Regions from separate parts of the Roseateles sp. DAIF2 genome, predicted to be linked through region 2. Evidence: riboswitches for the same ligand, from Rfam matches in the RefSeq annotation. Region 2 holds a riboswitch; each other region holds the start of a gene.
The links. A riboswitch is a leader RNA that binds a small molecule or an ion and turns the genes downstream of it on or off. The one in region 2 is predicted to bind cobalamin.
Positions count from the first base shown of each region.

Region 1: linked by a shared signal. The riboswitch ahead of G8A07_RS12260 (TonB-dependent siderophore receptor) and the one ahead of G8A07_RS22580 (TonB-dependent receptor domain-containing protein) in region 2 are both predicted to bind cobalamin.
Region 3: linked by a shared signal. The riboswitch ahead of G8A07_RS20235 (TonB-dependent receptor domain-containing protein) and the one ahead of G8A07_RS22580 (TonB-dependent receptor domain-containing protein) in region 2 are both predicted to bind cobalamin.

Region 1 is NZ_CP049919.1:2,656,598-2,664,441, forward strand. Features, by position in the region: gene G8A07_RS12245 (AMP-binding protein) at 1-293, opposite strand, end outside; gene G8A07_RS12250 (acyl-homoserine-lactone synthase) at 321-932, opposite strand; gene G8A07_RS12255 (MgtC/SapB family protein) at 1,057-1,806, opposite strand; cobalamin riboswitch at 1,887-2,166, shown strand; gene G8A07_RS12260 (TonB-dependent siderophore receptor) at 2,409-4,538, shown strand; gene G8A07_RS12265 (PepSY domain-containing protein) at 4,550-6,064, shown strand; gene G8A07_RS12270 (ferredoxin) at 6,061-6,447, shown strand; gene G8A07_RS12275 (hypothetical protein) at 7,026-7,427, shown strand; gene G8A07_RS12280 (IS1182 family transposase) at 7,526-7,844, shown strand, end outside.
Region 2 is NZ_CP049919.1:4,896,305-4,904,148, forward strand. Features, by position in the region: gene pth (aminoacyl-tRNA hydrolase) at 1-6, shown strand, start outside; gene G8A07_RS22575 (hypothetical protein) at 3-473, shown strand; cobalamin riboswitch at 470-734, shown strand; gene G8A07_RS22580 (TonB-dependent receptor domain-containing protein) at 846-2,744, shown strand; gene cobU (bifunctional adenosylcobinamide kinase/adenosylcobinamide-phosphate guanylyltransferase) at 2,748-3,308, shown strand; gene G8A07_RS22590 (ABC transporter substrate-binding protein) at 3,305-4,225, shown strand; gene G8A07_RS22595 (iron ABC transporter permease) at 4,379-5,377, shown strand; gene G8A07_RS22600 (ABC transporter ATP-binding protein) at 5,377-6,150, shown strand; gene G8A07_RS22605 (cobyrinate a,c-diamide synthase) at 6,155-7,471, shown strand; gene G8A07_RS22610 (MotA/TolQ/ExbB proton channel family protein) at 7,468-7,844, shown strand, end outside.
Region 3 is NZ_CP049919.1:4,387,853-4,395,696, forward strand. Features, by position in the region: gene G8A07_RS20220 (hypothetical protein) at 115-1,752, shown strand; gene G8A07_RS20225 (TetR/AcrR family transcriptional regulator) at 1,753-2,364, opposite strand; gene G8A07_RS20230 (NAD(P)H-binding protein) at 2,518-3,582, shown strand; cobalamin riboswitch at 3,594-3,845, shown strand; gene G8A07_RS20235 (TonB-dependent receptor domain-containing protein) at 3,927-5,840, shown strand; partial or broken gene G8A07_RS28300 (DUF1090 family protein) at 5,902-6,126, opposite strand; gene G8A07_RS20240 (hypothetical protein) at 6,123-6,281, opposite strand; gene G8A07_RS20245 (hypothetical protein) at 6,820-7,844, opposite strand, start outside.

The DNA.
Region 1 (7,844 bases), 2.2 Mb from region 2:
ACGAACTGGCGGCCCTGCGGCAGCACCAGCACCAGGCGCGGCGGGATCGGCCCGCCGCATTGGCGCAGCGCCGCCGCATAGCGGCCGACCCAGTCGGCCAGCTGCGCGTGGCTCAGCTGTTCATCGGCATCGTCCTCGGTCTGCCAGAAGCGGTAGACCAGGGCATCGGGCTGCTCGAAGGCATTGCGGCGCAGCGCGTCGGCAAAGCTCCACGAGGTGCCTGCCGGCCGGGCCGGGAGCGCCGGGTCCGGCTCGGCGGGCATGGTGGCGATCAGAGGGGCGGCGACATCCATGGCGGTGGCGGATGAAGAGGCGGGCGATCAGGCCGCGACCGCGGCCTGTGCCGGCTGGACCTGCACCTGGCGCGGCCGGCACTCGATCTGGCAGGCGAACAGGCGCCGGCCGCCGACGGTCTGCGGCGGCGCCAGACGGCCGGCGCTGAAGCCGGCCATCGTCAGCAGCCGCTCGACGCCGACCGGCGAAACCGTGACCAGGCGGCTCACGCCCTGGGCGCTGGCATGGTCGATCGCGGCCTGCAGCAGCGCGATGGCCTGGTCGGATGAGAACTGGCGCAGCGCCGGGTTGCCGCCCGTCGCTTGGGCTTCGCTATCGGGGCTGAGCGTGACGAAGCGCGACAGCTCCCAGACCGCCGCATCGGACGGCAGGCCGCCGGGGGCCAGCATCGGGAACACCTCGCTGAGCAGGTAGGGCCGCGTCGTCGGCAGCAGGCGCGCGCAGCCCGAAAGACGGCCCTCGCGGTCGCGCAGCAGCACGTAGTGGGCGTCGGCATGATCGAACTGATCCAGCTCGCGCTGCGGCGCGCAGTTCAGGGTCCAGCCCAGGGTTTCGACGAAGACGCGGTAGCGGTAGGCCGCCAGCTCGGCCAGCAGCTGCTGACCCATTTCCGCATGTGCGATCGCGGTGATATTCATATGCCTCCCGTAAGGTCCGCGGACGATACGAAAGGCGCGCTCGTGCGGCACCTATCAATCTTGGTAGGACGGGGAAGCAGCGGTTTCGACGTCTACTCCCGCTCGCGCGGGATACACCAGGAGCTCAGTTGCGCGCGTGCGTGACCCTGTATTCGGCGACGCCGGGCAGCTCGCCGATATGGCTGGAGAAGCGCGTCAGGGTCTGGCCCTTGTAGTTGCGCATTGCGGTGCAGACGAAGCGCCATTCCTCGCGGCCGCCGACGCATTCGATGCTCAGCGAGCCGGGCGCGAAGCGGTAGCCGATCTGCTCGGCGAAGGCGGCCAGCTCGGCCTGCTCGAAGCGCCGTGCCGGCTCGCCGCGCAGCAGCACCGAGATCGCCGGATGCGAGGGCAGGCGCGCCTCCAGCTTGGCGCCCCACATCATCAGGCTGGCGCAGAGCAGGGTCAGCGCGATGGCCGCGAAGTAAAAGCCCATGCCGACCACGATGCCCAGCGCCGCGGCGGCCCACAGCGAGGCGGCGGTGGTCAGGCCGCTGATGTTCATGCCCTCGCGCATGATCACGCCGGCACAGAGAAAGCCGATGCCGGTCAGCACGCCCTGGATCACGCGGGTCGGGTCGGTGAAGGGCGGGGGCAGAGCGCCGGCCAGCCCGCCGAACCAATGCTGCGGGAAGGCCACCAGCACCGTCACCGCGCAGGAGGCCATGCAGACCAGCGCATAGGTGCGCATGCCGGCGGCGCGGCCATGGTAGGCGCGCTCGTAGCCGAGGATCAGGCCCAGCACCATCGCGCCGCCCAGGTGCATCAGCATCAGCACATTGGCCTGCCATTGACCGATCGCCCAATAGCGCAGCAGCTGTTCCAGGTCCAGCATGATGGGGGTCTCCCTGCGGGTGCCGACCGCCCGATGCTACGCCGCCGCCGGCCCCAGGGGCAGGTCTTGACCGCGAATCGTTTAGGATTCGCGCCGTTGGTGCTCGCGGGATGATTGCCATCCTGCAGTTAAACGGGAATCAGGAGGGGGACAGGCCAGAAGAACGGCCCGATCCTTGCCTGAGCTGCCCCCGCAACGGTCAAACGACCGGAATCCGACCCGGCGCCGTGCTTTCCCCGGCCGTGCGCCGCGGCCGTGTTTCCACCTCGCTTCCTCCGCCCACTGGATGCCTTTGCGCGTCTGGGAAGGGCCGGCGAGTCGTCGTCAGCCCGGATACCGGCCAACAAGGCGATGCGCGGTCCCGTGGCTTGTTCGGGATCGCTGCGTCATGAGGCGCGGGTCTGCGGGGAGGCAGGCCGGGCGCGACAGCGGGCCTTGGCCCAGACAGACCAGCTTCATGAGTCCCGATCCTCTGCCGTCCGTGGCCTGAGTTCTCGTTCCTCTTCCCTCGTCCTCTCTTGCTGACCGATCGGCGTGCGCGCATCGGCCCGGCGCGTCTGCGTCCCGGGCCTGCGGCCCCGTGGTCGATCCCGAGTCCACCGATGCATCACAGCTCCAAGAATCCCCGTCCGTTCCAGGCAGGTCCGTGCCTGCGCCCCTTGCCGCATGCCGCGTTGCTGATGCTGGCCGCGCTGGCCGCCGCGCCGGCCCTGGCCCAGCAGCAGTTGCAGCCGGTGCGCGTGTCCGGCCAGGCCTCAAAGCCGGCGGACGGCCTGCTGGCCTCGCAGTCCACCGCCTCGCGCCTGGACCTCAGCGCGCTCGAAACCGCCGCCAGCATCGAGGTGCTCGACGTCGAGCGCCTGCGCGCGCGCGGCGAGGCCACGATCGCCGACCTGCTGGGGCGTGCCACCGGTGTCAGCGCGCTGGGCTCGCCCGGTTCGGGCAGCACCTTCGCCAGCCGCGGCTTCAGCGGCAACGACTCGGTGGCGCTGGCCGAGGATGGGCTGCGCATGGCCACCGCCTCCGGCACCCAGTCCGTCCCCTCGGACGGCTGGGGCTATGAGCGCGTCGAGATCCTGCGCGGCCCGGCCTCGGTGCTGTACGGCGACGGCGCGATCGGCGGCCTGATCAACCTGGTGCGCAAGGTGCCGGGCCGCGAGGCTGTGAGCGAACTGAGTGCGGGCCTGGGCAGCCGGGGCGACTACCGCCTGGGCCTGGGCCTGGCGCGCCCCCTGAGCGAGCGCAGCGCGCTGCGCCTGGACCTGCTGGCCAAGGGCGGCGATGGCCATATCGAGCGCGGCGACTACCGCAACGGCAAGCTGATGAGCACCTGGCGCTGGGAAGCCACGCCGGACCTGCGCCTGGACCTGAGCCTGGACGTGCATCGCGAGCGCCCGACCGCCTATTTCGGCACGCCGCTGAAGCCGGACGGCAGCCTCTGGCGCGAGCTACGGCGCGAGAACTACAACGTCGAGGACGCGTTGTGGCGCATGGACCAGGAGCGTGCCCGCGCGCGGCTGGACTGGCGCCTGGCCGAGGGGCTGGATGCCCGCGTGGTGGCCTACCGCTTCCTGGCCGACCGACGCTGGCGCAATCTGGAGGAGTACGGTGCCAGCGCCGATGGCCGCTCGATCGAGCGCCAGGGCTATCTGGGCATCGAGCACCGGCTGCGCCAGTCGGGCCTGCGCGCCGAACTGCGCGGCCGCGCCGGCGGCTGGCAATGGACCAGCGGGCTGGAGCAGATGTGGCTGCGCTTCCAGCATGCCAACGATCTGTACGAGTACGACACCGTCACCCAGGTGCCGCTGCAGGGCTTCGATCCCGGCCGCTACATCGCCGCCGCGCCGATGCTGCCGCGCAACCGCTCCGAGACGCGCCAGCAGGCCCTGTTCCTCGAGACCGACTGGCAGCCGACACCGGACTGGCATCTCAGCGCCGGGCTGCGGCATGACCGCACGCGGCTGCAGCGTGACATCCTGTCGCCGCGGCCTGACGGCTGGGGTGCGCGCTTCAGCCCGACCAGCTGGCGTTTGGGGGCGTTGTTCCAGCCCGACGCGATGCAGAGCATCTACGCCCAGCTCAGCAGCGGCACCGACCCGGTCGGCACGATCGCGACGCTCAGCAAGGCCAATACCGCGCTGCGCCTGACCGAGGGTCGCCAGTTCGAACTCGGCTACAAGCGCGCCGCCGGCCGGCTGGAATGGAGCGCGGCGCTGTTCCAGATCGACAAGGACCATATCCTGACGCCAGATCCGCTGCGCCCGCGTGAAAGCGTGCAGGGCGGCAGCCTGCGCTCGCGCGGTGTCGAGCTGGCCGCGGCCTGGAGCCCGGCGCCGGGTTGGCGCCTGGATGCCAATGCCGCGCTGCTGCGCGCGCGCTATGAGCGCCTGTTCAATGCCCAAGGCGGCTCGCTGGCCGGGAATTGCGCACCGAATGCGCCGGAGCGTCAGGCCGGGCTGTGGCTGGGCTACCAGGGGCATGGCTACGACATCGGCGGCGGTCTGCGCCATGTCGGGCAGCGCTACACCAGCACCGCGAACATGCAGCGCCTGTCCGGCTACACGGTCTGGGATGCGAGTCTGGGCAAACGCCTGAGCGATCGCAGCGTGCTGCGCCTGCATCTGCGCAATCTGGGCGACAAGCTCTACGCCAGCAGCAGCTACACGGCCACCCAGGTGTTGCTGGGCGCGCCGCGCAGCGCGCAGCTGGTGCTGGACCACCGCTTCGACTGAAGGGGCGATCCATGTGGCGCTGCTTCCATCTGCTGCACCGCTGGCTCGGCATCGCGCTGGGCCTGCTGGTGCTGGTCTGGCTGCTGTCGGGCCTGGTGATGCTGTTCGTCGCGCGGCCGGAGCTGCGCGCCGAGGAGCGCGAACGGGCGCTGACGGCCGGGGCCACCGCCACCGCCATGCCACTGGCCGCGCCGGCGGTCGATGCGGGCGCGGCCTGGGCGGCGCTGGGCCGATCGGGCGCGCCGGAGGCGCTGCGCCTGCAGCAGCAGCTCGGCCGGCCGGTCTGGCTGTTTCAGGCCGGCAAGACCTGGCACGCGGTGGACGCTCTGGACGGCAGGCCGCGTGTGCCGCTGGATGCGCTGCAAGCCGCCAGCCTGGCCGCCGCCTATGGCCAGAGTCTGGCCGGGCGGCCGCTGGCGGTGCGCTGGGTCGAGCTGCTGGACGGGCCGGACCAGTGGAGCGTCTACAGCCGCTTCAACGCCCAGCGGCCGCTGTACCGGGTGGCGCTGGACGCGGAGGACGGGCTGGAGCTCTATATCGCGCAGCGCAGCGGCGAGCTGGTGTTGGACACGCGGCGCTGGGAGCGCGGCTGGAACTGGCTGGGCTCGGTGACGCATTGGCTCTATTTCACGCCGCTGCGCATCGACGGCAAGCTGTGGCGCGAGGTGGTGCTGTGGAGCAGCGGCATCGCGCTGGGCCTGTGCGCGCTGGGCCTGGTGCTGGGCGTGCAGCGGCTGCGCTTGCGGCGTCGCTATGCCAGCGGCAGCGTCAGCCCCTACCGCGAGCCCTGGCAGCGCTGGCATCACCTGCTGGGCCTGGGCGGCGGCCTGGTGCTGGCGGCCTGGATCTTCAGCGGCTGGCTGTCGATGGATCCCTGGGGCTGGCCCGGTGGCGACGGTCCGGCAGCCGGCGAGCAGCAGCGCTGGCGCGGCGGCGCGCTGGAGCCGGCCGCGCTGCGGATGCCGCCCCAGCTGCCGGCCGGCACCGGCGAGCTGGCCGCGCAGCGCTTCCAGGGCACGCATTTCTGGCTGGCCACGACGCCCACCGGCACGGCGCTGATCGACCCACAGGGCCAGGTCTTGCCGGCGGGGCTGGACGATGCACGCCTGCGCGCCGCGGCCCAGAGCTTGCAGCCGCAGGCGACGATCGTGGCGGCCGGGTGGCTGCATGAGCCGGACCTGCATTACTACGCGCTGCGCCACCAGCGCCGCAGCTTCCCGGTCTACCGGGTGGCCTTCGACGAACCGAGCACCGGTGGCCTGGTCTACTATCTCGACCCGCGCACGGCCCGGGTGGTGCTGCGCCTGGACGAGGCGGGGCGCTGGAACCGCTGGCTGTTCAACGCGCTGCACCGCTGGGACCTGCCGCCGTTAGTTGGCCTGCCGCTGGCGCGCGATGGCGTGGTGATCGCGCTGAGCCTGCTGGGCCTGGGGTTGACCAGCGCTGGCCTGGTGCTGGGCGTGCGGCGTTTGCGCAAGCAGCAACAGCAACGAATTTCGAGACCGAAGAAGTCAATAAATCAATGAACGACGACAAGTCGCCGCCATCCAGCCCTGCCGTCAGCAAGCCCAGCATCCAGGCCTATCGCCGCCATCTGCTGGTCTGCACCGGGCCGCGCTGCACGCAGGACGGCCAGGCGCAGGCGGTGTTCGACAGCCTGGGCGAGAAGTTCAAGGCGGCCGGCATCCAGGAGGGGCCGCTGCGCGTCAAGCGCAGCCGGGTCAGCTGTTTTGCGGCCTGCAAGGGCGGGCCGGTGATGTGCGTGCAGCCCGACGGCACCTGGTACTACGACGCCCAGGGCGAGAACCTGGACCGCATCATCACCGAGCACCTGGTCGGCGGCCGGCCGGTGGCGGAGCTGGTGTTTCACCAGGGGCCGGGGGAGGGGGCGGAGGATGGCGCGGGCTGAGCCGCGAGGGGGACCTCAGCGTTCTTCGCGCGTGCGTGCTGTCGGTTGTAACACTTGCCGCTTTTGTCGGATTTTTTAGTACCCTCGCCAAGGCTTCATCCGGGGAGAAATTACAGATGAATCATGGGCTTGCGAGATATCGGCGTGGCTTTGTTATGCGGACAGCTCCGATGTTATGCAGCAGTTGGTGTCTCCCCATATCACGTTAACCATCATGGAAGCCAAGCACTGGGCCGCCGTTGCTCTCGTCCTTGTCGCCGCGATTCTCTACCTCTTGGATCGGCGCATTCATCGGAAGGCCACGCGCGTTCAGACATCTTGGAGTTGCATTCGCTGTGGTGTCGAACTTGGCCCCATGCAATCCGTTGATATCCGCGTGGCTGGAGGGCCTGGTCCAGCTACTCAAGCGCGAGCCTGTCTTCCTTGTGCCGCTCGCGACAGACGGATTTGGTGGGCTGGCATGCTCGTCATCGGCCTTGCCTTTCTTGGCACCATCGCACTGTTGTGGCTGCAATGATGGTTAACCTGCCATTGGAGCGGACCGCCTTCGGCGTCCGCTCACTTTCACGTTGAACGTCATGGACGAGTTGCTCGAATATCGCAAGGCAGTGCAGGCGGCAGAGGGAAGCACCGCGGCTGCTGATGCCTTGGTGCGAGACATAGCGCAATTGGATGACTTGGCTTTGCTGCCGCCGCTGCTCGCTCGATTGGCAGGTGAATCCGATCGAATTGGCTGGTTTCGCGATTGCGATTACGCGGCAGTGGCACTCCAAGCAGCGCACTCACAGGCTGCATCTCCGCAACTCGGGAAATCGATGTTGGAGTTCGCGTTAGGGCGCGCTCAATGGTGCGCCAGTTGTGCCACGGCAGGTGGGGAGGGCCTGGCCCGCTCTCTCCATGTGCACGAACTCGAGGCGCTGGTCCGGATGACGTTCAACCCTTCGCTCCAGCGGACGGCTTCGCCGCCCGCTGAGCTGTGACGTTGAGGCTGTAAAAAATCTCCCCGGTGCGGGAGTCTCCGAATAGCGCGGTCAGGCGCCGGGCGCTGCAATCGAGGCCGAGTCAGAGGAGGCCACGGATGCCGCGCTACAAGCCTCAGGTCCGAGGTGCGATGTTCCTGCCGGTGGTGCTGTCGGAGCAGCTGGTGCCGGGCAGCTTTGCCTTTGCGCTGAACCTGCTGGTGGATGAGGAGCTGGACCTCTCGGCGCTGGACGCGCGCTTTCGCAACGAAGAGGTGGGCGCCAGCGCCTACGACCCGCGCGTGCTGCTCAAGATCGTGCTGCTGGGCTACAGCCGCGGCCTGGTGTCGAGCCGGCAACTGGAGCGGGCCTGCGAGCATGACATCCAGTTCATCGCGATCAGCGGGGACAGCCACCCCAGCCATGCGCAACTGGCCA
Region 2 (7,844 bases):
TCATGAACCCGCTGTCGCCGCTCGCCTGCCGCCTGATCGCCATCGCGCTGATGGCCGGCGGCGCGATGGCAGTGGCGATGGCGCAGACCGAGCGGCGCAGCACCCAGGTCTGGCGCTGCGGTCCCGAGGGCCGCGAGCTGCGCGATGCGCCCTGCCCCGAGTCCGGCGCCGGAACCCCGGGCCAGCAGCGCATCGACTACGACCAGCCGAGCAGCGCCCAGAGCGCCGAGGCCAGGCGCATCGCCGCGCGCGAGGCGAAACTGGCCCGCGAGCTGGAGCGGGACCGCCAGCGCCTGGAGGCGCAGCAGGCCAGGCAGCAGCAGGCGATCGGCATCCATGGCCGCGGCAAGCAGTCGCCTCCACCCGATGCCGCCCAGGGCGCGGCCAGCGCGCCACCCAAGCCGCTCAAGACCAAGAAGCCCAAGACCCACAAGCCCAAGCCGCCGCAGACCAACGCCAACACGTCCGGCTAGAATCCCGCGCTGTTGGTGCTCGTGCGGGTCTCTCGGATCCGCGCAGTTAAACGGGAATCAGGAGGGAATGCTCCCACGGAGCGGACCTAACCTGAGCTGTCCCCGCAACGGTAAGTGGACAGGCGGCATGGCCCTCGCGGCAAGCCGTCTCAACGCCTGCACAAGAAATCCACTGGCGCTCGTCAAACAGCAGCGCTGGGAAGGAAGCAGGGGTTGTCGCCTCCACCAGCCCGGATACCGGCCAACAGGTGATGCACCGGACGCAGGCGAGGCCCCTCAAAAAAGCGCGCCCTAGGTCCGGTATGTCGTTTCACAGGAGCCTGCGGGGAAGCTGGCGTCCTGGACAGACACAATACCTAGGTCCATTTCTCGATGAAGTCCCCCGCCCGGCGCTGCCCTGCTGCACGCCCGTCTCGCGCTGCGCTGCGCCTCGCCCCGATCGGCCTCGCCCTGCTGGCCTCCTCCATTGCCCAGGCGCAGAACAAGCAGAATCGTCTTGATCCCGTCGTCGTCACCGCCAGCCGCAGTCCGCAGCTGCTCAGCCAGGTGCTGGCCGACACCACGGTGATCACCCGCGAAGACATCGAGCGCCAGGCCTTCGGCGGCATCGCCGATCTGCTGCGCAGCCAGGCCTGCTTTGAAATGGTGCGCAACGGCAATATCGGCGCCAGCACCAGCCTGTTCGTGCGCGGCGCCGAAACCCGTCACACGATGGTCCTGATCGACGGCGTGCCCTATGACTCGCAGCGCACCGATGGCGCGTCCTGGCAATCCCTCCCTCTGGCCCAGATCGAACGCATCGAGATCGTGCGCGGTGCAGCCAGCGCCGTGCACGGCTCCGACGCCATCGGCGGCGTGGTGCAGATCTTCACGCGCAAGGGCGAAGGTGCACCCCAGCTGGAACTGGGTATCGGTGGTGGAAACCTCGGCCTGGCCAAGTTCGATGCCAGCCTCAGCGGGATGAGCGGCATCTTCGACTACGCCGTCTCGGCGGCCAGGGAGCGCAGCACCGGCTTCAACTCGCGCCCGGTCACCGGTACTCCCGACCTGCGCTATCAGCCCGACATCGATGGCTACAGCAGCCGCAGCGTCAGCATTCGCGTCGGCGCCCAGCTCAATCGCCAGCATCGGGTGGAGCTGTCCGGCCTCAACAGCCATGTCGAAGGCCAGTACGACGCCAGCGCTCGTCCCACGGTGGATGACCGCAACCTGAATGCCGCACGCGCCCTGCGCGGCAGCTGGTCAGCGCAATGGAGCCCGGACTTCAGCACCAATGTCAGTATCGGCGAGTCCACTGACAAGTACGAGACCCAACCCAACCCCTACCTCACCGAAACCCGCACCCGCAGCACCGCATTCAACGGCAGCTACAAGCTCGGCGGAGGGCAGCTCAACGGCGCCCTGGAGCGCCGCGAGGACAAGCTGGAAAACACCAGCGTGTTGAACGGCAAGGCTGACCGCCATCAGGACGCGGTGGGGTTGGGCTATCTCTGGGCGTCCGGCCCGCTCTCGCTGCAAGTCCACGGTCGCCATGATCGCGACAGTGAATTCGGCAGCAGCAACAACGGCACCATCGCGGCCGGCTACCAGCTGACCCCGCAATGGCGCTTGCTGTCCTCCTATGGCACGGCCTTCAAGGCCCCGTCGCTCTATCAGCGCTTCAGCGAGTACGGCAAGCCCGACCTGAAACCCGAGCAAGGCAGGAACGCGGAAGTCGGTCTGCATTTCACGCAGGGCGTCCATGGCGCCAGCCTCACGGCCTATCGCAATCTGATCGACGATCTGATCGTGTTCGGCGCCCCCGGCCCCTGCAAGGGCAGCTCCGGCTGCTACGAGAACGTCGGCCAGGCGCGCTTGCAAGGCCTGAGCCTGAGGGGCAACACCGTGCTGGCTTCGGTGCGACTGTCAGGCTCGCTGGATCTGCAATCCCCCAAGGACGTGACCGAGCGCGTAGGCTACAAGAACTACGGAAGAATCCTGGCCCGCCGCAGCAAGACCCATGGCACGCTGCGCGCCGAGACCGACCTGGCCGGCTGGGCTTTGGGCGCTCAGCTGTGGGCAAGCGGTCAGCGAACAGACAGCTTCAGAACCGGCGCCAGACTGGGCGGCTACGCCACGATGGATCTGGACGCGCAGTACAGCATCAATCCTGAACTGCGCCTGCAGCTCAAGCTAGAGAACGCTTTCGACCGCAAGTACGAGACAGCACTTGGCTACGCCAACGCCCCGTTCCAGTTCTTCGTCGGCCTGCGCTACACCCCGAAGCTCTGAGCCATGGCCGACGCCTCGCACCACCTGATCGTCGGCGGCCAGCGCAGCGGCAAGTCGCGTGAGGCCGAGCGCCTGGCGCTGGCCTGGCAGCGCGCGGGCGGCGCGGTCACGGTGGTGGCGACGGCGCTGGCCTTCGATGCGGAGATGCGCGAGCGCATCGCGCGGCACCGGGCCGACCGGCCCGCGGGCTTCGCCACCGTCGAGGCGCCGCTGGCGCTGACGGCGGCGCTGCTGCGCGAGGCCGCCGTGCCGGGCCAGTTGCTGCTGGTCGACTGCCTCACGCTGTGGCTGACCAACTGGCTGATGCCGATGGAAGAAGGTGCGCCCGACCTGGCCGCCTGGGAGACCGAGCGCCAGGCCCTGCTGGAGGCGCTGCCCGCCCTGCCCGCGCCGGTCGTCTTCGTCTCGAACGAGGTCGGCTGGGGCGTCAGCCCGATGACGCGCGAGGCGCGCTTTTATGTGGACGAGCTGGGCCGGTTGAACCAGGCCGTGGCCCAGCGCTGTCAAGACCTGACCCTGATGGTGGCCGGACAGGCCTGGACCCGCGCGGTGGAGAAACGATGAGAAGAACCCTGATTGCGAGTGTGCTGCTGGCGCTGGCCGGCCTGGCCCAGGCGGCCGCTCCCATCGCGCTGAAGGACGACCGCGGCGCCAGCATCACCCTGCCCGCCGTGCCCAAGCGCATCGTCAGCCTGCTGCCCTCGCTGACCGAGACCGTCTGCGAGCTGGGCGACTGCGCCAAGCTGGTCGGCGTCGATCGTTTTTCCGATTTCCCGGCCAGCGTGCGTGCCCTGCCCAAGCTGGGCGGGCTGGACGACACCGGCATCGAGGCGCTGATTGCCCTGAAGCCCGACGTGGTGCTGCTGGGCGTCTCGGCCCGGGTGATCGACCGGCTGGAGGCGCTGGGCATCAAGGTCATCGCGCTGGAGCCCAAGAGCATGGCCGATGTGCAGCGCGTGCTGGGCAAGGTGGCCCTGGTGCTGGGCAAGCCCGACGACGCGCGCCGCATCTGGAACCGCATCGACGGCGCGATCTCGCAGAGCGCGCAGCAGCTGCCGGCGGCGGCGCGCGCGCAGAGCGTCTATTACGAGGTCGATGCCGCGCCCTATGCGGCCGGCCGCGCCAGCTTCATCGGCGAGATCCTGGACCGCCTGGGCGCGAAGAACATCGTGCCGGCCGAGCTGGGCCCCTTCCCCAAGCTGAACCCCGAGTTCGTCGTGCGCGCCGATCCGCAGCTGATCATGGTCGGCCAGCGCAGCGCCCATGGCCTGCCGCAGCGCCCGGGCTGGAACGGCATCCGCGCGGTCAAGGACAAGAAGATCTGCGTCTGGGTGCCCGGTGAATCCGATGTGCTGGTGCGCCCCGGCCCGCGCATGGCCGAGGCCGCCGCGCTGATGGCGCGCTGCCTGCGCCAGGCCTCCACGGGCCCCGTGCCCTGGCCGACAACACCCTTCAACGCGCCACCGGGCGGGATGCGCTGAAATGAGCCAGCCCCTCGTCCAAGGAGTACCTTGGCCGGTCCCCCGCGGGGACGGCCCGTGCTGGTCGGGTCGACCGACCAGCGCAAGCCATGGCGGGCCGGCTTGGGAGCGGCCCGGCGCTCGGCCCGCAAATCCCATCCGAAGGATCTGGTCATGAGCGCCCGTCACCGAATCTGGCTGACCCTGCTGCTGGCCGGCAGCGCCGCCTTGCTGGCGCTGGGGCTGGCGATCGGCAGCACCGGCTGGAGCCCCTGGCTGGGCGCGGCGACCGACCCGGCCATGTCCATGATCCTGTGGGACATCCGCGCACCGCGTTCGGCCGGCGCCTGGCTTGCCGGCGCGCTGCTGGCGCTGGCCGGCGCGGTGGCCCAGGGCCTGTTCCGCAACCCGCTGGCCGATCCCTATCTGCTGGGCTGCTCGGCCGGCGCCTCGCTGGGCGTGGCCTCGCTGCTGTTCCTGCTGGGCCTGTCGCCGGCCGCCACCGCGCTGGCCCTGCGCGTCGGCATGACCGGTGCGGCCTTCGCCGGCGCGGTGCTGGCGGTGCTGCTGACCCTGGTGCTGGCGCGCGGCGTCGAGCAGACCCTGCGCCTGCTGCTGGCCGGCGTCGTGGTCGGCGTGGTGCTGGGCTCGGGCTCGGCCCTCTTGACCCTGATGAACCCCGACATCATGCGCGCGATGCAGGCCTTCATGCTGGGCAGCACCGGCTATGTGGGCTGGAGCGCGGTGCAGATCATGGCCGCGGCCTTCGCGCTGTGCCTGCTGGTCGCGCTGGGTTGCAGCCGCACGCTGGATGCGCTGAGCCTGGGCGAGGCCACCGCGCGCTCGCTGGGCGTGCGCCTGCCGCTGGTGCGCCTGCTGCTGATCGGCACCCTGGCGCTAGCCACCGGCGCCGCGGTCGCGCAATGCGGCCTGGTCGCCTTCGTCGGCCTGGTGGCGCCGCACCTGGTGCGCAGTTGGGGCGCGATCACGCATCGCGGCCTGCTGCTGCTGTCCCCGCTGGCCGGCGGCATGCTGCTGCTGGCGGCCGATATCGGCGCGCGCTGGGTGATCGCGCCGCAGGAGCTGCCGGTGGGCATCATCACCGCGCTGCTGGGCGGCAGCTATCTGCTGTACCTGATGCACCGGCGTCAGGCGCGCGGAGGCGCGCGATGATGGCCGGCAGCGCCCCATCGCTGGAGCTGGACCTGCGCGCGCTGCGCCTGTCCGGCACCACCATCCTGCACCCGCTGCGCTTCGCGCCGGCGCCGCGCGCCTGGACCGCGGTGGTCGGCCCCAACGGCGCCGGCAAGTCGACGATGCTGCGCGCGCTGGCCGGCCTGCTGCCCTTCGACGGCACGCTGCAGCTGCGCCAGCGCCCCTGGTCCGGCTGGCCGGCGCGCGAGCGCGCGCGCCAGCTGTCCTGGCTGGGCCAGAACGAGGTCAGCGCCGACGAGCTGAGCGCCTTCGACGTCGTGATGCTGGGCCGCCTGCCGCACCAGGCCTGGCTGGCCCCGGCCAGCGCCGCGGACGAGGCCGCGGTCCAGGACGCGATGCGCCAGACCCAGAGCTGGGACTGGCGCGAGCGCCCGCTGGGCCGGCTCTCCGGCGGTGAGCGTCAGCGCGTGCTGCTGGCGCGCGCGCTGGCGGTGCGGGCGCCGCTCTTGCTGATGGACGAGCCGCTGGCGCATCTGGACCCGCCGCACCAGAGCGACTGGGTGCAGATCGTGCGCACGCGCGTCGCCGAGGATGGCGCCGCGGTGGTCTCGGTGCTGCACGAGCTGAACATCGCGCTGCAGGCCGACCACCTGGTCGTGATGGATGCCGGCCGCATCGTGCACCAGGGCGCCCCGCATGAACCCGCCACCCATGCCGCGCTGCAGCAGGTGTTCCACAACCGACTCCAGATCCTGCAGGTCGCCGACCGCTGGATCGCATTGAACGCTTGAGACGATGACGGTCTGTCCCGCCCTGATGATCAGCGCCCCGGCCTCCGGCCAGGGCAAGACCAGCGTCACCGCCGCGATCGCGCGCCATGCGCGCAACGCCGGCAAGAAGGTCCGCGTCTTCAAGACCGGCCCCGACTACCTGGACCCGATGGTGCTGGAGCGCGCCAGCGGCGCACCGGTCTACCAGCTCGACCTCTTCATGGGCGGGTTAGAGCATTGCCGCGCCCTGCTGGCCGAGGCCGCGCAAGGACCGGAAGGGGCCGACCTGATCCTGGTCGAGGGCGTGATGGGCCTCTACGACGGCGCGCCCAGCAGCGCCGACCTGGCCGAGGCCTTCGGCCTGCCGGTGCTGGCGGTGATCGACGCCGGCGGCATGGCCCAGACCTTCGCCGCGCTGGCCCTGGGCCTGCAGCAGTACGGGCGCGGCCGCATCCGCCTGTGCGGCGTGGTCGCCAACCGCGTCGGCAGCGAGGCCCATGGCCGCATGGTGGCCGAGGGCCTGCCGGAGGACCTGCCCCTGGTCGCCGCGCTGCAGCGCCGGCAAGACCTGGCCCTGCCCGAGCGGCACCTGGGCCTGGTGCAGGCGCTGGAGCTGCCGCGGCTGGACGCCCAGCTGGACGACTGGGCCCAGGCCTGGGGCGCGGCGACGCGCGGCTTCGAGTTCCAGCCGGTCGACTTCTCCGAGCATGCCGATGCGCCGGCCCTGCCGCCGCTGCTGGCGGGCCGGCGCATCGGCATCGCGCGGGACGCGGCCTTTTCCTTCATCTACCCGGCCAACCTCGACTGCCTGCGCGCGCTGGGCGCCGAGCTGCATTTCTTCGCGCCGATCGAGGGTCAGGGCTTGCCGCCGGACTGCGACGCCCTCTGGCTGCCCGGCGGCTACCCGGAGCTGCATGGACCGGCGCTGCGCGCCAATCCCCGCTTCTTCGCCGGCCTGCGCGAGCATCTGGCGATGGGCCGGCCGCTGCTGGCCGAATGCGGCGGCATGCTGGCGCTGGCCGTCAGCCTGGAGGACGCCGAGGGGCGCGAGCATGCGATGGCCGGCCTGCTGCCCGGTCATGCGCGGCTGAACAAGCGCCTGGCCGGCCTGGGCCTGCAGGCGATCACCTGGCCGGAGGGCGAGCTGCGCGGCCACACCTTCCACTACTCCAGCTTCGAGACCCCGCTGGCGCCGATCGCGCGCGCCAGCAATCCCAATGGTGGCAAGGCCGCCGAGGCCCTGTATCAGCAGGGCCCGCTGCGCGCCAGCTATCTCCACCATTACTTTCCCTCCAACCCGCAGGCCGTCGCTGCGTTCTTTCTGAACACCACAACACCATGATGCTCGAACAAGGTTTCGCCCAGATCGCCCAGGCCCTGCTGTGGCCGGTGCTGGTGCTCGTCGGACTCGGTTTCATCTACGCCCTGTGGGTGGCCGGCGCCACCGCGATGGAGGGCCTGCAGCGCCGCCGCGCCGGCTACCGCGCGCTGGCCCGCCATCAGGACAAGCCGGTCGAGGAGATCGAGCTGCAGGTGCTGCACCAGCTGGAGCCGCTGCGCCTCTTGGGCCGCGTCAGCCCGCTGCTGGGCCTGATCGCCACCATGGTGCCGCTGGGCCCGGCCCTGCAGAGCGTGGCCGCCGGCCAGGGCCAGCAGGCGCTGGCGGTGTTCAGCGGCGCCTTTGCCGGCGTGGTGCTGGCGCTGGCCGCCGCGGC
Region 3 (7,844 bases), 510 kb from region 2:
CGCGTTTGCGTTTCATAGGACAGGCGCGCCCATGTCCGGGCCCGCCCGTCCCGCGCGGGTCCGCCGTCGGCCGGCGGGGCGGCCTCGTCATGACGGCTGCTCAGGGAGTCGGTCATGAATGCTTCTTCCCCTACCTTCAACGCGCGCATCCTGCCGCTGGGCCAAATCGCCGATGCCACAGACGCCAATCCGGCCCCGCAGGCCGGCCCGCGCTCGGTCGGCCTGTGCTTCTCCGGCGGCGGCAGCCGCGCCCTGTCCTGCGCGATGGGGCAGCTGCGCGCGCTGCGCTACCTGGGCCTGCTGGATCAGGTGTTCGCCAGCTCCTCGGTCTCCGGCGGCACCTGGGCCAACAGCCTGTTCACCTACCTGCCGGCCGGCATCTCGGATGACGATTTCCTCGGCGAGGTGATCCTCGATCCGCGCGCGCTGAGCCTGTCGGTGCTGGAGCGGCAGACGCCGAACAACCTCGGCCGGGTGCCGACCCGGCTGGATCCGCTGGACATCATCGACACGCTGTATCAGCTCAAGGAAACCTACGGCTATGCGAACTCCGATCTCTGGCAGGGCCTGATCGGCGAGCTGGTGCTGAAGCCCTACGGCCTGTGGCTGCCGGGCGCCGACGGCTTCGACCGCCGCAGCTTCAGCTGGTCCGAGGCCTATCTGAAGACGGCCGGCGGCCCGCTGGCGCGCAACCCGGGGCTGAAGGTGAGCGACTTCATCACGGTGCAGCGCCAGCGCCCCTTCCCCATCCTCAACACCAGCCTGTTCAGCAGCGACGCCACCGATGCGGACCTGATGCCCTTCGAGGCGAACTTCATGCTGGGCGTGCGGGCGAACTTCCCGGCCAATGCGCAGCAGCAGCCGGGCGCGATCGGCGGCGGGCTGCTGGAATCCTTCGCGATGGGCAGCACCTATCAGGGCGATGCCGCGCCCGGCCTGGTCACGACCAGCCGGCCCGCGCGCCTGTACTCGCTGTCCGATATCGCCGGCTGCAGCAGCGCCGCCTTCGCCCAGCTGTTCGAGGAGCAGTACCCCGACTTCAAGGGGCTGGTGCCGCGCTATCCCTATTGGCCGCTGCAGGCGCGCGCCAGCCAGCCGGCGCTCAACTACCGCTTCGCCGATGGCGGCAGCCTGGAGAACCTGGGTGTCAACGCGATGCTGGCGCGCGGCGTGCCGCGCCTGATCGTATTCGTCAACACCGACGAGGGCATCAGCCGCGACCCGGCCCGGCGCGACGTGATCCTCTCCGACGACATCCCGCCGCTGTTCGGCCTGCAGCCCTTCGCGGCCGGCGTCGGCTATGTGCCCTATGGCCCGAACCAGCCCGGCGAGGGCGCGGCGCGGCTGTACCGCCACAACCAGGTCTTCGAGACCAGCGCCTTCGCCGAGCTGCAGCAGAAGCTGCTGGCCGCCAAGAACGCCGGCGGCGCGCTGATGGTGCGCCAGGTCCTGAAGGTGCTGCCCAACAGCTGGTTCGACGTGCCGGCGCAGGAATCGGTCGAACTGCTGTGGGTCTACAACGACAACGTCTCCAGCTGGTGGCAGCAGCTGCCCTTCGAGACGCGCGCCTGGCTGGACATCGAGAGCGTCGACGATTTCCCGCTCTACGACACCGTTACCCAGCTCTACCTGACGCCCATCATGGTCAACGCGCTGGCGCATCTGGCCTGCTGGAACCTCGCCTCGCCCTCGACCCTGGGCAATGAGGGCGGCCTCAGCAATGGGCAGGTGGTGCAGCGCATGTTCCGCTGACTAGCCCCGCCGCCCGCGCGCCCCGTCCAGCAGCGACTGCAGCGCCGCCAGCAGCACCTCGGTGGCCTCGTCGGCATCGAGCAGGCCCGAGCTGACGAAGGCGCCGTTGACCAGCACCGCCAGCTGGGCGGCCAGACGGTCCGGCTGGCGCACGCCCTCGAGCCGGCGGGCGATGTCCTGCAGACGGCCGCGCAGCGCCAGCATGTGGCGCTGCGCCACCCGGCGCGCCGGATGGTCCTGCTCGGCGAACTCGGCCGCGACATTGATCTGCGGGCAGCCGCGGTAGTTGGCGCGGGCCAGGCGCGCGCCGATCCAGCGCAGATGGGCGGCCAGCTCGCCGGCGGGATCCTCCGCATGAGCCTCGGCCACGCTGTCCCACAGCGCCCAGAACTCCTGGTCCTCGCGCTCCAGGAAGGCGACGATCAGATCGTCCTTGGTCGGGAAGTAGCGGTACAGGCTGGTCTTGGCGATCACCGCCTCCTGCACCACCAGATCCACCCCGACCGCGCGCACGCCGCGCTCGTAGAACAGCCGGGAGGCGGTGTCGAGGATGCGCTCGCGCAGCTCGGCGGCCGGCTCGGCCGCGGCCTTGCCCGCCGCCGCTCGCTTCACTGGCGCGGGGCGGGACGCCGCAGACGGCGATGCAGCGGACGGAAGCGAGGAAGGCGATCGAAGAACGGTTTTGCTGACCATGCTTGACATGCTACAGACCTGTCTGTAATCTTTAAAGAACAGACAGGTCTGTATCATTCATAGGAGATCTCGATGACCCAGCACGCTTTCACCGCCCAGCCACCCGCCTCGGCCCCGATCGCCGTCTATGGCGCCACCGGTCATACCGGCCGTTTCGTCGTCCGGGAGGCGCTTCGCCAGGGCCTTCCGGTGGTGGCGGTCGGCCGCGATGCCGCGCGGCTCGAGCAGGGCCTGCCGCCCGAGGTCGAGCGGCGCGTCGCCGCGCTGGACGACCCGGAAGGCCTGGCGCGGGCCTTCGCCGGCTGTGCGGTGGTGATCAACTGCGCCGGCCCCTTCCTCGACACCGCGGTGCCGGTGGCGCGCGCCGCGCTGCGGGCAGGCAGCCATTACCTCGACGTAACCGCGGAACAGGCCAGCGCCCAGGCCCTGTTCGCCGATTTCGACGCGGCGGCGCGCGCCGCCGGCCGGGTCGTGACGCCGGCGGCGGGCTTCTACGGCGGCCTGGCCGATCTGTTGGCCAGTGCCCTGGCCGCGGCCGGCGCGCCGGCGCAGGCGATCGACGAGATCACCGTGGCGATCGGGCTCGATCGCTGGTGGCCCACCAGTGGCACCCGCGTGACCGGCGAGCGCAACAAGGTGCCGCGCCTCGTGCTGCGCGACGGCGCATTGGCGCCGCTGCTGCCGCAGACCGAGGCGCGGGACTGGTCCTTCGCCGCGCCGTTGGGCCGCATGGACATGGTCGAGCTGCCCTTCAGCGAGATCATCACGCTGGCCCGGCATCTGCAGGCGCGCAGCATCCGCTCGCTGCTGAACCGCTCGGCACTGGAAGACATCCGCGACAGCACCACGCCGCCGCCCGCGGCGGTCGATGCCAGCGGGCGCTCGGCCCAGCGCTTCGAACTGGTGCTGCGGCTGCGGATGACGGACGGCAGCATCCGCGAGGCCGGCGTGCGCGGCCAGGATATCTACGCGGTGACCGCGCCGATCGTGGTCGAGGCCGCCCGGCAGCTGCACGCGGCCGGCCATCAACCGAGCGGTGCGCTGGCGCTGGCCCAGGCGGTGCCACCCGCGGCGCTGCTGGCCGCGTTGCATCGTGGCCACGCGCTGGAGCTGTTCGGCGACGCCCTGCCCGGCTGAGCGGCTCCGCTCGCTATCATTCCCGCGTTGGTGCTCGCAACGGCCGTCCGGCCCGCGCAGTTCAACGGGAATCAGCGGGGCCGCGCAGCGGCCCAAGCTGAGCTGCCCCCGCAACGGTAAGCGGAAGGCGGGTGAAGCTACTGCGGATTCGGCCGCGACGCCCGCGCCCCTGTTGAGACCCACTGGGTGCCGCGGCGCCTGGGAAGGGAACAGCGGTCCCACTTCCGCCAGCCCGGATACCGGCCAACAAGCGGCGGCGCCCCTGGCGCCTCCATATCGCATGCGGCCGCGGGGAAGCGGCGGACATGCAGTCCCGGCAGTTGCCATTCAGTCCCCCTCCCACCATGTTGTATCCACATCCGTCCTGCCCGTCCGGTATGCCGCGCCGCGCCCTCGCCGTCGCCGCCTTCCTCTCCCTCGCCCCGCTCGCCGCCAGCGCGCAGCAACACCTGGCCCCGGTCGTCGTGACCGGCACGCGCGAGGCCCAGCCGCTGAGCGCCAGCGTGGCCGACGTGGTGCTGATCGACCGCGAGGCGTTGCGCGACGGCGGCCTGAGCTCGGTCGAGGAGGCACTGCGCCGCCATGCCGGCCTGCAGCTGGCACGCAACGGCGGCCCGGGCCAGAACGCCGGCTACTTCCTGCGCGGCACCGGCACCAGCAGCACCGTGGTGCTGATCGACGGCGTGCGCGTCGGCTCCGCCACCCTGGGCCAGGCCAACTTCGAGAACATGAGCCTGGCACAGATCGAGCGCATCGAGGTGCTGCGCGGCCCGGCCTCCAGCCTCTACGGCGCCGACGCGGTCGGCGGCGTGATCCACATCATCACCCGTCGCGGCGAGGCGGGCGCCACGCCCCATCTGGGCGCACGCCTGGCCATCGGTGGCGAGCGCTCGCGCGAGGGCCATCTGGAGGCGAGCGGCATGCTGGGCGGCTTCGACTATGCCGCCAGCGTCGCGCGCGAAAGCAGCCGCGGCATCTCGGCGATCCGCCAGAGCGGCGACCTGTTCGGCAACTTCAACCCGGACCGCGATGGCTTCAAGCGCGACAGCGCCCAGCTGCGCCTGGGCTTCACGCCGCTCGCGGGCCATCGCCTGGGCCTCTCGGCCAGCCAGAACAAGCTGAACGCGCAGTTCGACGGCAGCGAGTACGGCCCGCCGCCCGACTTCAAGCAGGATGCCTCGCCGGATTTCCGCAACCATCTGAAGGCGCGGCTGCTCGCGCTCGACTACCGCGGCCGCATCTCCGAACAATGGACCACCAGCCTGCAGCTCGCCAAGGGCAAGGACGAGCTGGTCAGCGGCGCGAATCTGCTCAGCAGCTACGAGACCGAGCGCGAACAGCTGACCTGGCAGAACGCGCTGCGCTTCGCCCCCGGCCAGCAGCTGGTGCTGGCCTATGAGCAGCTGCGCGAGCAGGTGGCCGGCAATGTGATCACGGGCGCACCGACGCGCCGCAACAAGGCCGTGATCGCCGGCTACGCCGGGCAGTTCGGCGCCGGCGACGCGATCGGCCTGGAGGCCAGCCTGCGCCGCGACGACAACTCGGCCTATGGCGACACCAACACCGGCAATATCGGCGCCAGCTATGCGCTGAGCCCGCAGCTGAAGCTGCGCGCGCTGGCCGGCAAGACCTTCCGCGCGCCGACCTTCAACGACCTCTACTACCCCGGCTACGGCGTCGCCACCCTGCACCCCGAGGAGGGCCGCAGCGCCGAGCTGGGCCTGGCCTGGAGCGCCGGCGATGCAAGCGCGGGCCTGACCGTCTACCGCAACAGCACGCGCAACCTGATCGTCTACAGCCCCGACAACACCGGCAAGATCTGCCCGCCCGGCCAGTCCGGCTGCCCCGCGAACCTGGCCCGCGCGACCCTGAAGGGCGCGACCCTGAGCGCCACCCAGCGCTGGGGCGGCTTGAACCTGCGCGCGACCTTGGACTTCCTCGACGCCAAGGATGACCGCACCGGTGACCGCGTGACGCGCCGCGCCGCGCACCAGGAAAGCCTGTCGGCCGACTACGAGGCCGGCGCCTGGAACGCCGGCGCCTCGCTGACCGGCGTCGGCGCACGGCCGGACGGCAATGTCAGGCTGGGCGCCTACGCGGTGCTGGACCTGCGCGCCAGCTGGCGCTTCCTGCCGCAATGGCGCCTGGAGGCCAAGCTGCTGAACGCCGCCGACCGCCGCATCGAGCCGGTGCGCGACTACCAGGACCTGGGTCGCCAGGCCTGGATCGGCCTGCGCTTCGACAACCAGGGCTTCTGAGCGCCCGCGGCGGCCTCGTGCCGGACGTCACGATGACTTGGCCGGACGCATACCGTCGGGCCACCTCCCGTTCGGTCCTGTCGATGCGGCCCTGCCGCTCGCGGGCGAGCGAGGCCTCGCCGCATTGAGTTTCGGTGGCGAGCAGCGCCCGCTTCAGGCCGGCCACCCGCTGCGGGTTACCGCCCCTGGACTTCGACGATCTGCGCCTAGATGTCCGCCTCGTTTCGCGGCGCAGGTCTGTCGTGCCTCGGCGTCCGTCACGCCGCGTCTGGATCAAGACCGTCAACCCGCCTTGAGGATGTCGCCTGCCTCCAGTTCTCCGTGATACCTCTTGTTTGGGTACACGATGGAAAACTCGTTCTGCTCGAGGTAGAGATCTCTGCTCTCGAGCATCGCAAGACGCGCAAGTAGGTGGGTTGGCACGCTGCTGGCTTCCTCCATCTCCAAGCTTCACGTTGGGCCGCTTCTTCTCATACGTCTGCTTTGTCTCGCCAGCCGTCGGGTAGCGTTCCTTAACGTGCCCCGGCACCCGGGAAACGTAGCTGTCGAACTTCTGCATTGCAGCGAGCAGAGAAGCAAGCTCTGGGGCCGAGTTCATCTGCTTGACAAGCTCTCAGTACCGGGGCGGCGAGTGCAGCGCCGCATCGGCCGCAATTTCGCCTTTCGTCTGGAACCGAAACCGAAGCACGGCCAGCAACACGTACTCAGCCGCCCAGAAGGGATTGAGCATGAAGGCTGAGTGCATTCAGTGCAGGTGCGCGTACCGTGCCAACAGGCAGTACCCAAGGGCTCGCTCCATATATATGAAGGCGTCTGCGATGCACCCAGCACCGCGGTGTCGTGCACCGTAGAGGAGACCAACGCGTGGCCCCTCGATACGTCCTCGATGGGAGTGGATCCCTCAGTCCTGGGGCAGCGCCCTTGCCCTCAGGCTCGGGCAGCGACTGCTGGATGGCTTCTTCGTCATATTCGCTGAAATCTAGCGAGCAGCGCCCTGCGCGCCCCTGGCGAGAATCGCGCGCAGCATCGGCTCCGAATAGAGCTCGCCGCTGGCCTCGCTGCTGTCCATCATGGCGCGCCACAGCGGCAACGGTGCGATCGCGAAGCCGTGGAAGCGCTTGAATCCACAGGCGTAGAAGCCGCGATAGACCGTCAGGTCGTCCTTGAGTTGCTCGCATTCCTTGAGCAGCTTCTGCGCATACTGGTCGCGCGCTTCTGCGCTGAAGATGCCGGTCGCCTGCAAGGCATCCAGCATGATCGCCTCGGCGCCGCCTTCGTGGATCCACGAGTCGTTCTCGCCGATGCCGCCGCGCGCCAGATTGACCTGCCACACATGCGCCATCTCGTGCGCGACCAGGCTCGCGAAGTAGCTGCGCTTCTTCGGATGGTCATAGACGAGCCCGCCCCCTTGCAGGCGATAGGCGATGCCGCCGCCGGCCACGCCACCTTTGATATTGAAGCTGCTCGGCCCGCCGTCGAAGCCGACCACGGCGACCGAGATCAGCGGGGTCGCGGACAGCTTGCGTTGAAACGCCTGCTCATAGAACCGCGACACCTTCGCCGTGGTCTCTTCGAGCACTTCGCGCAGCCAGGCCGGCGCCTTCGGATCGATGATGACGTCGACATTGCCCATGCGAACCGGTTCCTGCGGCCCGAAGTAGGCATAGCCCGCCAGATCGCCGCCGGGTTTGATCGGCGCGATCACCGTCTCGCCGCTCAAGCCCTTCAATCGCAGTGCGACGTCCATCGTCCGCTTGCGTCCGCCCTGCGACAGCGCGCCATGCAGGAAACCGAGATAGAAGTCCCACCCGCCGTCGGAGAAGCGGTCGATCGGCGCGTAGTGCCCCACGTCGAAGCCGTCGTAGGCGCTGATCTCGACGCTCAGCCGGGTCAGGGGCTCGGCGCTGCGGATGCTTTCCCTGTCCTTGTCTGCGACCAGCGTCGCGCCCGGCGTCAGCGGGCGCCACGCCATCTTGCGGTACGGTCCGATCTGCGCGCCCAGGT